Regions from separate parts of the Atlantibacter sp. MEI4A-1023 genome, predicted to be linked through region 2. Evidence: predicted binding sites of a transcription regulator. Region 2 holds the regulator's gene; each other region holds the start of a gene.
The links. Region 2 encodes PurR, which represses purine synthesis genes. Its sites were predicted from a motif close to CANGCAAACGTTTGCNTG; they were not measured.
Positions count from the first base shown of each region.

Region 1: a site for PurR is predicted at 2,511-2,528, ahead of ACVV26_RS16565 (nucleoside-specific channel-forming protein Tsx). Genes of this name have one in related genera too.
Region 3: a site for PurR is predicted at 2,111-2,128, ahead of pyrC (dihydroorotase). Genes of this name have one in related genera too.

Region 1 is NZ_CM149568.1:3,481,491-3,485,704, reverse strand. It holds gene ACVV26_RS16570 (M24 family metallopeptidase) at 47-1,444, shown strand; gene ACVV26_RS16565 (nucleoside-specific channel-forming protein Tsx) at 1,480-2,364, opposite strand; gene ACVV26_RS16560 (SadB/YajI family lipoprotein) at 2,646-3,191, opposite strand; gene nrdR (transcriptional regulator NrdR) at 3,341-3,790, shown strand; gene ribD (bifunctional diaminohydroxyphosphoribosylaminopyrimidine deaminase/5-amino-6-(5-phosphoribosylamino)uracil reductase RibD) at 3,796-4,214, shown strand, end outside.
Region 2 is NZ_CM149568.1:2,549,041-2,553,254, forward strand. It holds gene ACVV26_RS12245 (MFS transporter) at 1-1,049, opposite strand, end outside; gene cydH (cytochrome bd-I oxidase subunit CydH) at 1,295-1,384, opposite strand; gene purR (HTH-type transcriptional repressor PurR) at 1,672-2,697, shown strand; gene punR (DNA-binding transcriptional activator PunR) at 2,713-3,624, opposite strand; gene punC (purine nucleoside transporter PunC) at 3,748-4,214, shown strand, end outside.
Region 3 is NZ_CM149568.1:1,889,891-1,894,104, reverse strand. It holds gene mdtH (multidrug efflux MFS transporter MdtH) at 1-689, shown strand, start outside; gene grxB (glutaredoxin 2) at 751-1,398, shown strand; gene ACVV26_RS09185 (lipoprotein) at 1,507-2,067, shown strand; gene pyrC (dihydroorotase) at 2,194-3,240, shown strand; gene dinI (DNA damage-inducible protein I) at 3,322-3,567, shown strand; gene bssS (biofilm formation regulator BssS) at 3,935-4,189, shown strand.

The DNA.
Region 1 (4,214 bases), 930 kb from region 2:
TGGATCGGCCAGGATCATAAGACCTGATTACACGGAGCGCTTTGCAATGACCGAACCACGCCGCATCGTTGTCAAAAATATCCCCCAGCCGGACTGCTGGCAGGCCGTACCGTCCGTTACCCTGACGGATGCCACGCTGAAATTACGTAAAGCCAGGGTGCTTGAACGCATGGCGCAACTTTCGCTGGACACGCTAATCGTCTATGCCGATAAAGAGCACGGCGCGAATTTCGAATACCTGACCGGGTTTATCCCGCGCTTTGAAGAGGCGCTGCTGGTGTTGCATCAGGATGGCGAAGCGGTACTGGTTCTGGGCAATGAAAACCTCAAGCTGGCCGCCCACGCCAGGCTGGCAAACCGCGTGGTGCCTGCACCGTGGTTCTCGTTGCCCAACCAGCCGATGACCAACACGACGCCGCTGCCGGAAACCCTGCGTTTAACGGGCCTGGCAGAGAAAAAACGCATCGGCGTGGCGGGCTGGAAGCTGTTTACCAGCGATCACGATGACAATACTCAACTCTTTGATTTACCGTCGTTTATTGTTGATTCGCTGCGCGCAGCGGTAACGCCCGATTGCATTCTGACCAACGCCACCGGCGTGTTTATCTCCCCGGCCAACGGGGCGCGCATCGTGAACAACGCCAATGAACTCGCGCACTATGAATACGGCACAAACCTCGCCTCAACGGCAATTCTTAGCGCGCTTAATGCCATCGAGCCGGGTAAGACCGAAAAGCAGATCGGCGCGCTACTGGCGGCGGAAGGGCAGGCCAACAACGTAATTATGATTGCCGCTACCGGGGACCGCTTTGACAGCGCCAACCTTTACCCCAGTGACAAAGTGATTCAGCGTGGTGATAAATTTTCCCTAACCACCAGCTACAAAGGGGGGCTAAGCAGCCGCGCCGCCTATGTGGTCGCGAATCAAACCGAGCTGACACCTGCGGTTGCAGACTATCTCGACGTGGTGGCAATCCCTTATTATCGCGCGGTAGTAGGCTGGCTTGAGCGGATGCGCGTCGGGGTTACCGGTGGGGAAATCTACCAGCTGATCGAAACGCTACTGCCAAAAAACGAGTACCACTGGCACCTGAATCCCGGGCATTTAGTGGCGGATGAAGAGTGGATGTGTTCACCGATTACGCCTGATTCAACCATCGCGTTAGCCAGCGGTATGCTGTTGCAGATTGACATTATCCCGTCGCGGGCAGGGTACGCGGGAGCCAGCATTGAAGATACCGTGGCGCTTGCCGATGCGGCGCTGCGTGAAGAGTTAGCAAGGGATTACCCGGCGGTGTGGGCGCGCATTATCGCACGGCGCGATTACATTCAACGTTATCTGGGGATTCAGCTTTCTGAGGATGTTTTGCCGTTATCCAATACCGTCGGGTATTTGCGCCCGTGGCTGCTGGATAAAACCTTAGCGTTAAGCTGCGCAGAGTGAAGGAACGCCGGTCATCGTATGACCGGCGTAACAATTTAGAAGTTGTAACCCACAACCAGATAGCCACCCCAACCGGTGGATTTCACGTTGAACGGGCCGTTGCCGAAGTTCAGCTCCGCGTCATCCGCCCACTGGCCGCCGTTGTGCCAGTAACGCGCTACAACCGCATAGTGGAAGTGATCGTAGTTCAGCGACAGGATGTGGCTGGACGCAATCGAGTTGTTGGTACGGGCTTTGTTGCCGTTCAGGTCGCGGAAATCTTTGTCACCCAGTTCGGAACCCCAGTCAAAGTTGGTGAAGCCGATATAGTTCAGGTTGCCGCCCCACAGCGGGGTGATCGGCACAAAGTATTTCACTTTGAAACGGTAGCCGTCCCATTCGTTTTCGTTCGCTGCGCCGTAGTTCTGCCACTGGTATTTGGCATACACGTTCATGGACAGGCTCATCGGCAGGCCGGTTTCGATATCGGTGCCTAAACCCATATACCAGGTGCTCTGGCGACCAGACGCGTTGCGGCCCATGTCGTAGATATAGTTGTTAGCGAAATACCACTCTTTAAACGGACCAAACGCCAGGCTGGTGTCGGTCAGTTTGTCGATAGAGAAACGCGGTTCGATTTCCATAAACAGCGGAGAACCGTGGTTCCAGATACCACGTGCATTGCTGTCGCCACCGAAGAAACGCGGCGCATCCACATAGCCGTAGAAATCGAACCAGTCTTTTTTGGCGAACGCTTCGTATTCCAGATAGGTGTCGTTACGCAACTGCGGTCCGAAACGGGTGTGATAACTGCCCACCACGTTGACGCTCTGATGCCACCAGTCAGAGAGGTATTCAGGTTTATTGGTTTCTTCCGCGCTGGAAGAGAAAGAAGCGGAAAGCGCCAGTGCCGCACCGGCAGCTAAAACAATTTTTTTCATGGTTATTGCCACTTTTAGATGAAATCCCCAACGGGAGATAAGGTATGTCGAGCTCTCCCAACGGCCTGAAGGGGAGATGTTATTCTGGTCACTATTATAGAAATCATTGCTCACAAAAATATGTGTTGTTTCACATTCCTGTCTTATGCGTAAACGATTGCGTTCACGTTTATACACATTCAGCAATAGGATTCTATCCGAACATAGAAGCGGTGAATAATAAAAAGCGGTTTTAGATGTGAAAAAAGTAACAAGGCCGGGGCGATCCGGCCTGAGGGTTATTACATGGCGGGCGCTTGCAGCGGCTGGATGTCGTGAATACGGACAAAACCTAACTGGTCAGGTGTAATGCCGTTAAGTTTGACGGGAACGGAGACATCGCTGGGGGCCAGGATGCTGGCCGGCGCGCTGAACTGCTGATTCTGCACGTTCACTTCCTGGTAGCTTTCGGTGGTGCCCTGCAACTGGCCCCATTCGATAGTGCCGGTAAACGCCGGGAACGGGGTGCTGGATTCGCCCTGGATACGCAGCGTGGCAACCGTGCCGCTGGCATCCGCCGCGACATTCGCCAGCGACATTTTCATCATCCCCAACTGGCTGTTTAACCGTGCCGGGGTATTTGCGCCAGGCAGTAAGTAAACGCCGCTTTGCGAACGGGCGTTAAGGGCGTTTTGCTGGGTGATCTTAATGGTTTCCTGCTGCAGCTTGCCCATCTCTTTATTAAGCGTGCTGACGCTATTGTGCATCTGACGGACTTCACTTTGCGGTGCGCAGGCGGCGAGGAATAACGGCGTAACGAGGAACAAAGATTTGTAAGCGGTTCTCATAGTGACGATCCTGTGTGTTTTTAATGCATTAATGCTAGCGCGCACGCATAAAAATTCCTTCATCCCTTGTCTCAAAAGCGCTTCATCTTTGTTGTGGTGCCAGTTCAGGTTACACTAACCCTCAGTTAAATTATCTGTCAGGACGCGCTATGCATTGCCCATTCTGTTTCGCCGTGGATACCAAAGTCATTGACTCTCGCCTGGTTGGAGAAGGTTCGTCGGTGCGCCGTCGCCGTCAGTGCCTGGTGTGCCATGAACGCTTCACGACCTTTGAAGTGGCGGAACTGGTGATGCCCCGCGTGATCAAAAGCAATGACGTCCGCGAGCCGTTTAACGAAGACAAACTGAGAAGCGGCTTTCAAAAGGCGCTGGAGAAGCGTCCGGTTAGCGCCGATGACGTCGAAATGGCGGTTAACCATATCAAATCACAGTTGCGCGCCACCGGGGAGCGTGAAATCCCCAGCAAAATGATTGGCAACCTGGTAATGGAACAGCTGAAAAAGCTTGATAAGGTCGCCTACATTCGCTTCGCCTCTGTATACCGCAGTTTCGAAGATATCCGTGAATTCGGCGAAGAGATCGCCCGCTTGCAGGATTAAGCCCAATGCAGGATGAGATTTTCATGGCGCGGGCGCTGAAACTGGCGCAGCGCGGTCGTTTTACCACTTCTCCTAATCCCAACGTCGGCTGCGTGATTGTGCGCGACGGCGAAATCGTGGGTGAAGGTTTTCACTATCGCGCCGGAGAGCCGCACGCCGAAGTGCATGCGCTGCGGATGGCGGGCGAAAAAGCCCGTGGCGCGACCGCCTATGTCACCCTTGAGCCCTGTAGCCACCATGGTCGCACGCCGCCGTGCTGTGACGCGTTGATCGCCGCAGGCGTGGCCCGCGTGGTTGCCGCAATGCAGGACCCGAATCCGCAGGTTGCCGGGCGCGGGCTGTATCGCCTGCAGCAAGAGGGCATCGAGGTTAGCCACGGCCTGATGATGAACGAAGCCGAAGCCCTGAATAAAGGCTTCCTGAA
Region 2 (4,214 bases):
TGGATCACCGCGCCGCCTGCCGCCGCGCCCAGCGCATTGCCCAGGTTAAACGCCCCGATATTTACCGATGACGACAGTCCCGGCGCTTCGCTGGCAACGCGCATCACGCGCATCTGCAACGGCGGCACCACCGCAAAGGTCGCCGCGCCCCATACCACCATGCTCAGCGCCGCGCCAAATTCACTGCGCGCCAGCCACGGAATAGCGGCCATAATCACGATCAGCAGCAATAAAAAGCCTTTCAGGGTGCCGGTCACGGATTTATCCGCCAGTCGGCCACCCAGCCAGTTGCCAAGGGAGAAACCGACGCCAATCAGCACCAGCATCGCGGTAACGAACAGCGGCGTCGCGTGGGTAACATGCTGCAATACCGGGGAAATATAGGTATACAGCGTAAACATCGCCCCCGCGCCTAAGACGGTGGTTAACAGTGCGCTGACCACCTGCGGACGCATCAGTACCGACAACTCTTTTTTCACGTCCGGGCGTTCGCCTGCGCCGCCTTTCGGCAGCGAGAACCACAGGCTAACCATAGAAATCACGCCGAGGCCCGCCGTCGCCAGGAACGACATCCGCCAGCCGATGGTCTCGCCGAGCCACGTGGCAGCAGGCACGCCGCCGATATTGGCAATCGTCAGGCCCATAAACATCGTGGCGACCGCGCTGGCCTGTTTATGTTTCGGCACTACGCTTGCCGCGACCACCGACCCCAGGCCAAAAAACGCGCCGTGGTTCAGGCTGGTGATAATGCGTGAGATCATTAAAGTGGCGTAATCCGGCGCGATGGCAGAAAGCACATTGCCGAGAGTGAAAATCGCCATCAGGAAGATCAGCGCGCTGCGCCGTGCACGATGAGACAAAAGCAGCGTCATCAGCGGCGCGCCAACCATCACCCCTACCGCATAGGCGCTGATGAGCATTCCGGCAGCAGGGATCGAGACATCGACACCTTTTGCGATGACCGGCAACAGCCCCATCGGTGAAAACTCAGTCGTGCCGATCCCAAACGCGCCGATAGCCAGCGCCAGCAACGGATAATTTATTTTCATTGGTGAATTCCAGAAATCGTGTCGCTTCACGTGTGTTTACTACACGGCGACTTGTAGCAAAAAAGAAGCAAAGAGTGACATTTGTCACATCAGAAAGGAAGTAACCATTTTGGCAAAAGATTTTTGCGCAAATGTGAATAATGAGGTGAAACAGAAGCGGGAGTCAGGAAATCGAACCAAACACCAAAAAATAGCCATTTTCTGGTGTTTGTTATTGCCAAACGCGGTCGAAATGTAATTTCTGTTTAGTTCAGTACCGCAACTAAACCGGTTGCCACAATCAGTCCCAGCACGATAACGGTCGTCACCAGAGAAAATTTCAGGTCTGTGCTCATTTTTGCTCTCCTTGTTACCCACATTAAAAGTGTGTGCAGATCATTTTTGCATAAATTCAGACAAAATTACCACGGGATTTAAGCTGATATGCGTTTTCCCTCTTCCCCTTTTGCGCAAGATCAGACAAAATCCGTCGCTACCTTATTTTTCACCAGCCATTGACCCCCTCCTTTTAATGTCGCAATCCCCGACATACTGCAACCGAAATGTTGCGGACCGAGGTTGGCATAGGCAAACGTTTAACCTGTGATGAACAGGGGCTCGGAGAGGGTCTGGAGTAACAAGAATGGCAACAATAAAAGATGTCGCTAAACGCGCAAACGTTTCCACTACAACTGTGTCGCATGTGATTAACAAAACCCGCTTTGTTGCGGAAGAAACACGCAACGCAGTTTGGGCAGCCATCAAGGAATTGCACTATTCCCCGAGCGCCGTGGCGCGCAGTTTAAAAGTTAATCACACCAAATCTATCGGTTTGCTGGCGACCAGCAGCGAAGCGCCCTATTTTGCTGAAATTATCGAAGCCGTGGAAAACAGTTGTTTCACCAAAGGCTATACGCTGATCCTCGGTAACGCCCATAACAACCAGGAAAAACAGCGCGCCTATCTGTCGATGATGGCGCAAAAGCGCGTCGACGGTTTACTGGTGATGTGCTCCGAATACCCGGAATCCCTGCTGTCGATGCTGGAAGAGTATCGCCATATTCCGATGGTGGTGATGGACTGGGGCGAATCCAAAGCCGACTTCACCGACTCGGTGATCGATAACGCCTTCCAGGGCGGTTATATGGCCGGGCGCTACCTGATTGAGCGCGGCCACCGCGAAATCGGCGTGATCCCCGGTCCGCTGGAACGTAACACCGGCGCGGGCCGTCTGGCCGGTTTCCTGAAAGCGCTGGAAGAAGTGCAAATCAGCGTGCCGGAAAACTGGATTGTGCAGGGTGATTTCGAGCCGGAATCCGGCTATCGCGCCATGCAGCAGATCCTTTCCCAGCAGCCGCGCCCTACCGCCGTGTTCTGCGGCGGCGACGTGATGGCGATGGGCGCGATTTGCGCCGCCGATGAGATGGGCCTGCGGGTGCCGCAGGATATTTCGGTGATCGGTTATGACAATGTGCGCAACGCGCGCTATTTCAGCCCGGCGCTGACGACCATTCATCAGCCGAAAGATTCCCTGGGCGAAACCGCGTTTAATATGCTGCTCGACCGCATCGTGAATAAGCGCGAAGAGTCACAAACCATCGAAGTGCATCCGCGTCTGATTGAGCGCCGCTCCGTCGCAGACGGTCCGTTCCGCGACTACCGCCGTTAATCCTCCCGGAGCCGGTTATTCCGGCTCCATCAACCACTCCCGGTTCAGCGTTTCGCTATCGCCCAGATAATCCAGCAGCCACAGCAGCGCAGGTGAAGTATCGGTTTGTTTCCAGGTGAGGCAGCACGGGGAGTCCGGGAACGGGTCGTCCAGTTCCAGCTTTTTCCAGTGCCCTGCCACTACCGGGTCGTGCGCCACATGCGCAGGCACCATGCCGACGCACAAGCCGTTGTTTAAACACGCCACCGCTGTCGCCCAGTCTGGCACCACCACGCGGCGCTGATTATCCAGCAGCCAGGTGGTGCGCTTGGGCAATGAGCGCGAGGTATCTTCCAGTACCAGCGACGGCCACTGGCGCAGTTGGTCATCGCTGAGCGGTGTCTGTTCCGCCGCCAGCGGATGGCTGGCGCTCACCACACACTGCCAGCTTAGCGGCCCCATATCGCGAAACGCGAACCGTCCGCCCACCGGGATCGCCTGGGTCGCGCCAATCGCCAGCTCGACGCGCCCGTCCGACAGCGCATCCCACACGCCGTTAAACACTTCCTGGGCGACAATCAGTTCCACATCGTCGAAATGACGATAGAAATCAAGGATTAGCTGGCGGGTACGCGCCGGTTTGACGATATTATCCACCGCAATAGAGAGCTGCCCGCGCCAGCCGTTGGCGATCTGCTGGCACTGCTGGCGCGTGACCATCATTTTTCTGATAACAGAACGGCCCTCTTTTAAAAACCACGCCCCGGCAGGCGTTAGCTCCACTTCCCGGTGACGGCGGATAAATAGCGGAACCGCCAGCCATTCTTCCAGTTGTTTAACGGTATAGCTCACCGCCGACGGCACCCGGTGCAGTTCCTGCGCCGCCGCGCTGAAGCTGCCGTTACGCGCCACCGCATCAACCACTTCCAGTGAATATTCAGACCACATGTTCTGCCTGCAAAAAATTTGAAAGGAACGTGCAAATATTAACGTTTCACAAGGACGATTGCACTTTTGTACACTCCTGCGTCCGTAATAAGCGTTATCAGATCAAAAAAGAAGAGAATTACCATGCGTCCTTCACGAGGTTTTTTAGTCTGGCTGGCAGGGTTAAGCGTTCTGGGCTTCCTGGCTACCGATATGTATTTACCGGCGTTTGCCGCCATTCAGCAGGATTTGGGCACAGAGGCCTCTGCCGTTAGCGCCAGCCTGAGTTTATTCCTGGCCGGGTTTGCCGTTGCGCAACTGGCGTGGGGCCCGTTATCCGATCGCTATGGCCGTAAGCCGATTTTACTGGCGGGCCTGGGCATATTCGCCGTGGGCTGTCTCGGCATGCTGTGGGTAGACAATACCGCCATGCTGCTGGCGCTGCGCTTTGTCCAGGCGGTAGGCGTCTGTGCCGCTGCCGTAACCTGGCAGGCGCTGGTCACCGATTATTATCCCGCGACCCGCACCAACCGCATTTTCGCCACCATTATGCCGCTGGTCGCGCTGTCGCCTGCTCTCGCCCCGCTGTTAGGCAGCTGGCTGCTGCATCA
Region 3 (4,214 bases), 660 kb from region 2:
TTGTGATATGCGCGGGCGTGAATGCCTGGCTGCTGCCCGCCTATAAGCTTTCTACCATTCGCACCCCGATGCGCGAAGGCATGGGCCGGGTGTTGAAGGACAAGCGATTTATCACATACGTGTTGACGCTGGCAGGTTATTACATGCTGGCGGTACAGGTGATGCTAATGCTGCCGATTATGGTTAACAACATTGCCGGGACGCCTGCGGCGGTGAAATGGATGTACGCCATTGAAGCGGCGCTATCGCTGACGCTGCTCTACCCTATCGCCCGCTGGAGCGAAAAGCGCTTCCGCCTTGAACAGCGCTTAATGGCGGGGCTGTTGCTGATGACGTTCAGCCTGGTGCCGATGGGCCTCACCGCCTCCCTGCAACAGCTTTTTACCCTGATCTGCGTGTTTTATATCGGCTCTATTATTGCCGAACCGGCGCGGGAAACGCTCAGCGCCTCACTGGCGGATGCCCGGGCGCGTGGCAGCTATATGGGCTTTAGCCGTCTCGGCCTTGCGATTGGCGGCGCGTTCGGTTACGCAGGCGGCGGTTGGCTGTTCGACATGGGGCATACGCTTGGCCAGCCGGAGTTGCCCTGGGCGATGCTGGGCGCGGTGGGGCTCATCACCTTCTTCGCGCTATGGTGGCAGTTCAGCCTGCGCCGCGTTGACCCATCGATGCTTGAGCCGGGTAGCTGATTTGCCCCCTGCTTTTTTCTCCTCCATACTGAAAGTTACGCTCATCATATGGAGGAGAAACGTGAAGCTATATATTTACGATCACTGCCCATTCTGCGTGAAAGCGCGCATGATTTTCGGGCTTAAGAATATCCCCGTCGAGCTCAACATTCTGATGAATGACGATGTTGATACCCCAACCCGAATGATTGGCCAGAAAATGGCCCCCATCCTGCAAAAAGACGACAGCCGCTATATGGCTGAAAGCATGGATATTGTGCATTACGTCGACCAACTGGACGGCAAGCCGTTGCTGACGGGCGCGCGTAATCCGGCTATCGCCACCTGGTTGCGTAAGATCAACGAGTACGCCAACCGTCTGCTGCTGCCGCGGATGGCGAAAGCGCCGTTTGACGAGTTCTCCACGCCGGAAGCCCGGGCCTATTTTACTGAGAAAAAACAGGCGTCCATTGGGGCGTTTGACGAGCATATGGCCCACTCACCGGGATTGATTAAAAACATCAGCGACGATCTGCGCGCCCTTGATAAGCACATCAAAGCGCCGAACGCGGTTAACGGTGAGCTTTCTGACGACGATATCGATCTGTTCCCGCTGTTGCGTAACCTGACGCTGGTACAGGGTATTACCTGGCCGACCCGCGTGGCGGACTATCGCGACAATATGGCGAAGCAGACCCAGGTCAATCTTCTTACCTCAATGGCGATCTAAGCCTGAGCCGGCGCGCTGCGCCGGCGTTTCAGTTTTTTCCCCTGTTGTTTTCCGCCTCATTGCGCGATGCTGCCGGTGATTAAGGATGGCGTAACGCTGAGGAATCTGATGAAAAAAATCGTTGTCGCACTCGTCGGGCTACTGACGATACTGCTGGTGGGCTGCAACCAGCTAACCCAATACACCGTGACCGAGCAGGAAATTAACCAGGCGCTGGCAAAGCGCAATAACTTCACCAAAGACATTGGCCTGCCCGGTGTCGCCGACGCGCATATTGTGTTGTCGAATCTGTCCAGCCAGATTGGCCGCCAGGAGCCGAATAAAGTCACTCTGACCGGTGACGCGAACCTGGATTTGACCTCGCTGTTTGGCGACCAGAAAGCCACCATGAAACTGACCCTGAAGGCGCTGCCAACCTTTAATAAAGAGCAGGGCGCAATCTATTTACAGGATATGGAAGTGGTGAGCGCTGAGGTGTTACCCCAGAAAATGGAAGGCGTATTAAAAACGCTAACGCCGTATCTTAATCAGTCGTTAAAAAGTTATTTTAACCAGCAGCCCGCTTACGTATTGAGTGAAGACCGCACCAAAGGCGAGGCGATGGCGAAGCAGTATGCCAAAGGCATCGAAGTCAAACCGGGCGAAATAGTTATCCCGTTTATTGACTGATCGACACGGGGGCAACCGCTGCCCCCATAATAAAAAGGATGCAAAGGAAAACGTTTCCGCATATCCTTTGTGCCCGGCATAAATCCAGCCATTGTTGACTGATTTCTCACCAGCCGGAGCACGCTCATGACCGTATCATCCCAGGAATTAATCATCCGCCGCCCAGACGACTGGCACGTCCATTTACGCGATGGCGACATGCTTAACATCGTGGTGCCTTACACCAGCGAAACCTATGGCCGCGCGATTGTGATGCCTAACCTGGCACCGCCTGTGACGACCGTCGATGCCGCCCGTGCCTACCGGCAGCGAATTCTGGATGCCGTACCGGCTGGCCATACGTTCGAACCGTTAATGACCTGCTATCTGACCGACACCCTTGACGCCGACGAGCTGGAACACGGATTTAACGAAGGCGTGTTTACTGCCGCCAAGCTCTATCCGGCCAATGCCACCACCAACTCCAGCCACGGCGTGACCAGTATCGACGCGATTATGCCAGTGCTGGAGCGGATGGAAAAAATCGGTATGCCGCTGCTGGTGCACGGCGAAGTGACCCATGCCGATATCGATATTTTCGACCGGGAAGCGCGTTTTATTGAAACCGTGATGGAACCGCTGCGCCAGCGCCTGACCCACCTGAAAGTGGTATTTGAGCACATCACCACCAAAGACGCGGCCCAGTATGTGCAGGACGGTAACGAGCGGCTGGCCGCCACCATTACCCCGCAGCATTTGATGTTTAACCGCAACCATATGCTGGTAGGCGGTGTGCGCCCTCACCTCTATTGTCTACCGATTTTAAAACGCAGTATTCATCAACAGGCACTGCGCGAACTGGTCGCCAGCGGCTGCGACCGGGTGTTTCTCGGCACCGACTCCGCGCCCCATGCGCGCCATAAAAAAGAAACCAGCTGCGGCTGCGCAGGCTGCTTCAACGCTCCGTCTGCGCTCGGTGCTTATGCCACCGTGTTTGAAGAAATGAACGCGCTGCAACACGTTGAAGCATTCTGCTCACTGAACGGCCCGCGCTTCTACGGCCTGCCGGTCAATGAAACGCAGATCACGCTGGTAAAACAAGACGAAACCATCGCCCAGAGCATCGCCCTGAGCGACGACACCCTGATTCCTTTTCTTGCGGGCGAAACGGTGCGCTGGTCGGTAAAACGCTGACAGAGAAATATTTTCTGCCCCCTGTTGCAACCTGGACAGCTTAACTGTATAAATATCCAGTATAAACAACAGGGGGCGATCATGCGTATTGAAGTCACCATAGCCAAAACAACTGTATTACCACCCGGCGCGATTGATGCGCTGACAAATGAATTGACGCGTCGTATTGAGCACTCTTTTCCAGACACCGGGAACCAGGTTAGCGTGCGTTATGCCGCCGCGAATCATCTTTCGGTACTGGGCGGCGCAAAAGAGGACAAAGACAGGATCAGCGAGATCCTCCAGGAAACTTGGGAAAGCGCTGACGACTGGTTCTCTTCACCCTAGATTCGTGTTGTATCAACATGCTGCTTTGATATCGTTTCTGTCGTGGCATGTTGATGCATTTCGGATAGCGAAAATAAAAAATTATTCTCTCATTGTGCATTTCCGGGCTCGCCGCCCGGTTTTTTTATATCCCCCAAAGCGCAATTATTTTTTCAGTTTTATCTGTAATAATGGCCGCTAAGCGCTTATTTATACGAATAAGTTGCCGTTTTATTGTTCAAACTTTTCCACCGATTTAAAAAATGTGTTGCAGGAAATATATTTTTTAGACGTCGATGCTAATCCACTGATATACTCAAATTGCTTCAATAAAAGACGCATTGAACCTCGAATGACGTTGTCTATAAACACGATTAAGGGGGTTATAATGGTAAAGAATAATGAAGTTATTCAAACGCATCCCCTTGTAGGATGGGATATCAGCACCGTCGATAGCTACGATGCGCTGATGCTACGTCTGCACTATCAATCGCCAAATCGCCCTAATCAAGAAGACACCGAAGTTGGGCAAACCCTTTGGCTCACTACCGACGTAGCACGCCAGTTTATTTCGATTCTCGAAGCTGGCATTGCAAAAATAGAATCCAGTGATTACCAGGAAAACGATTATCGCAAGCATTAACGTGCTTATCTTTTAATCGACAGGC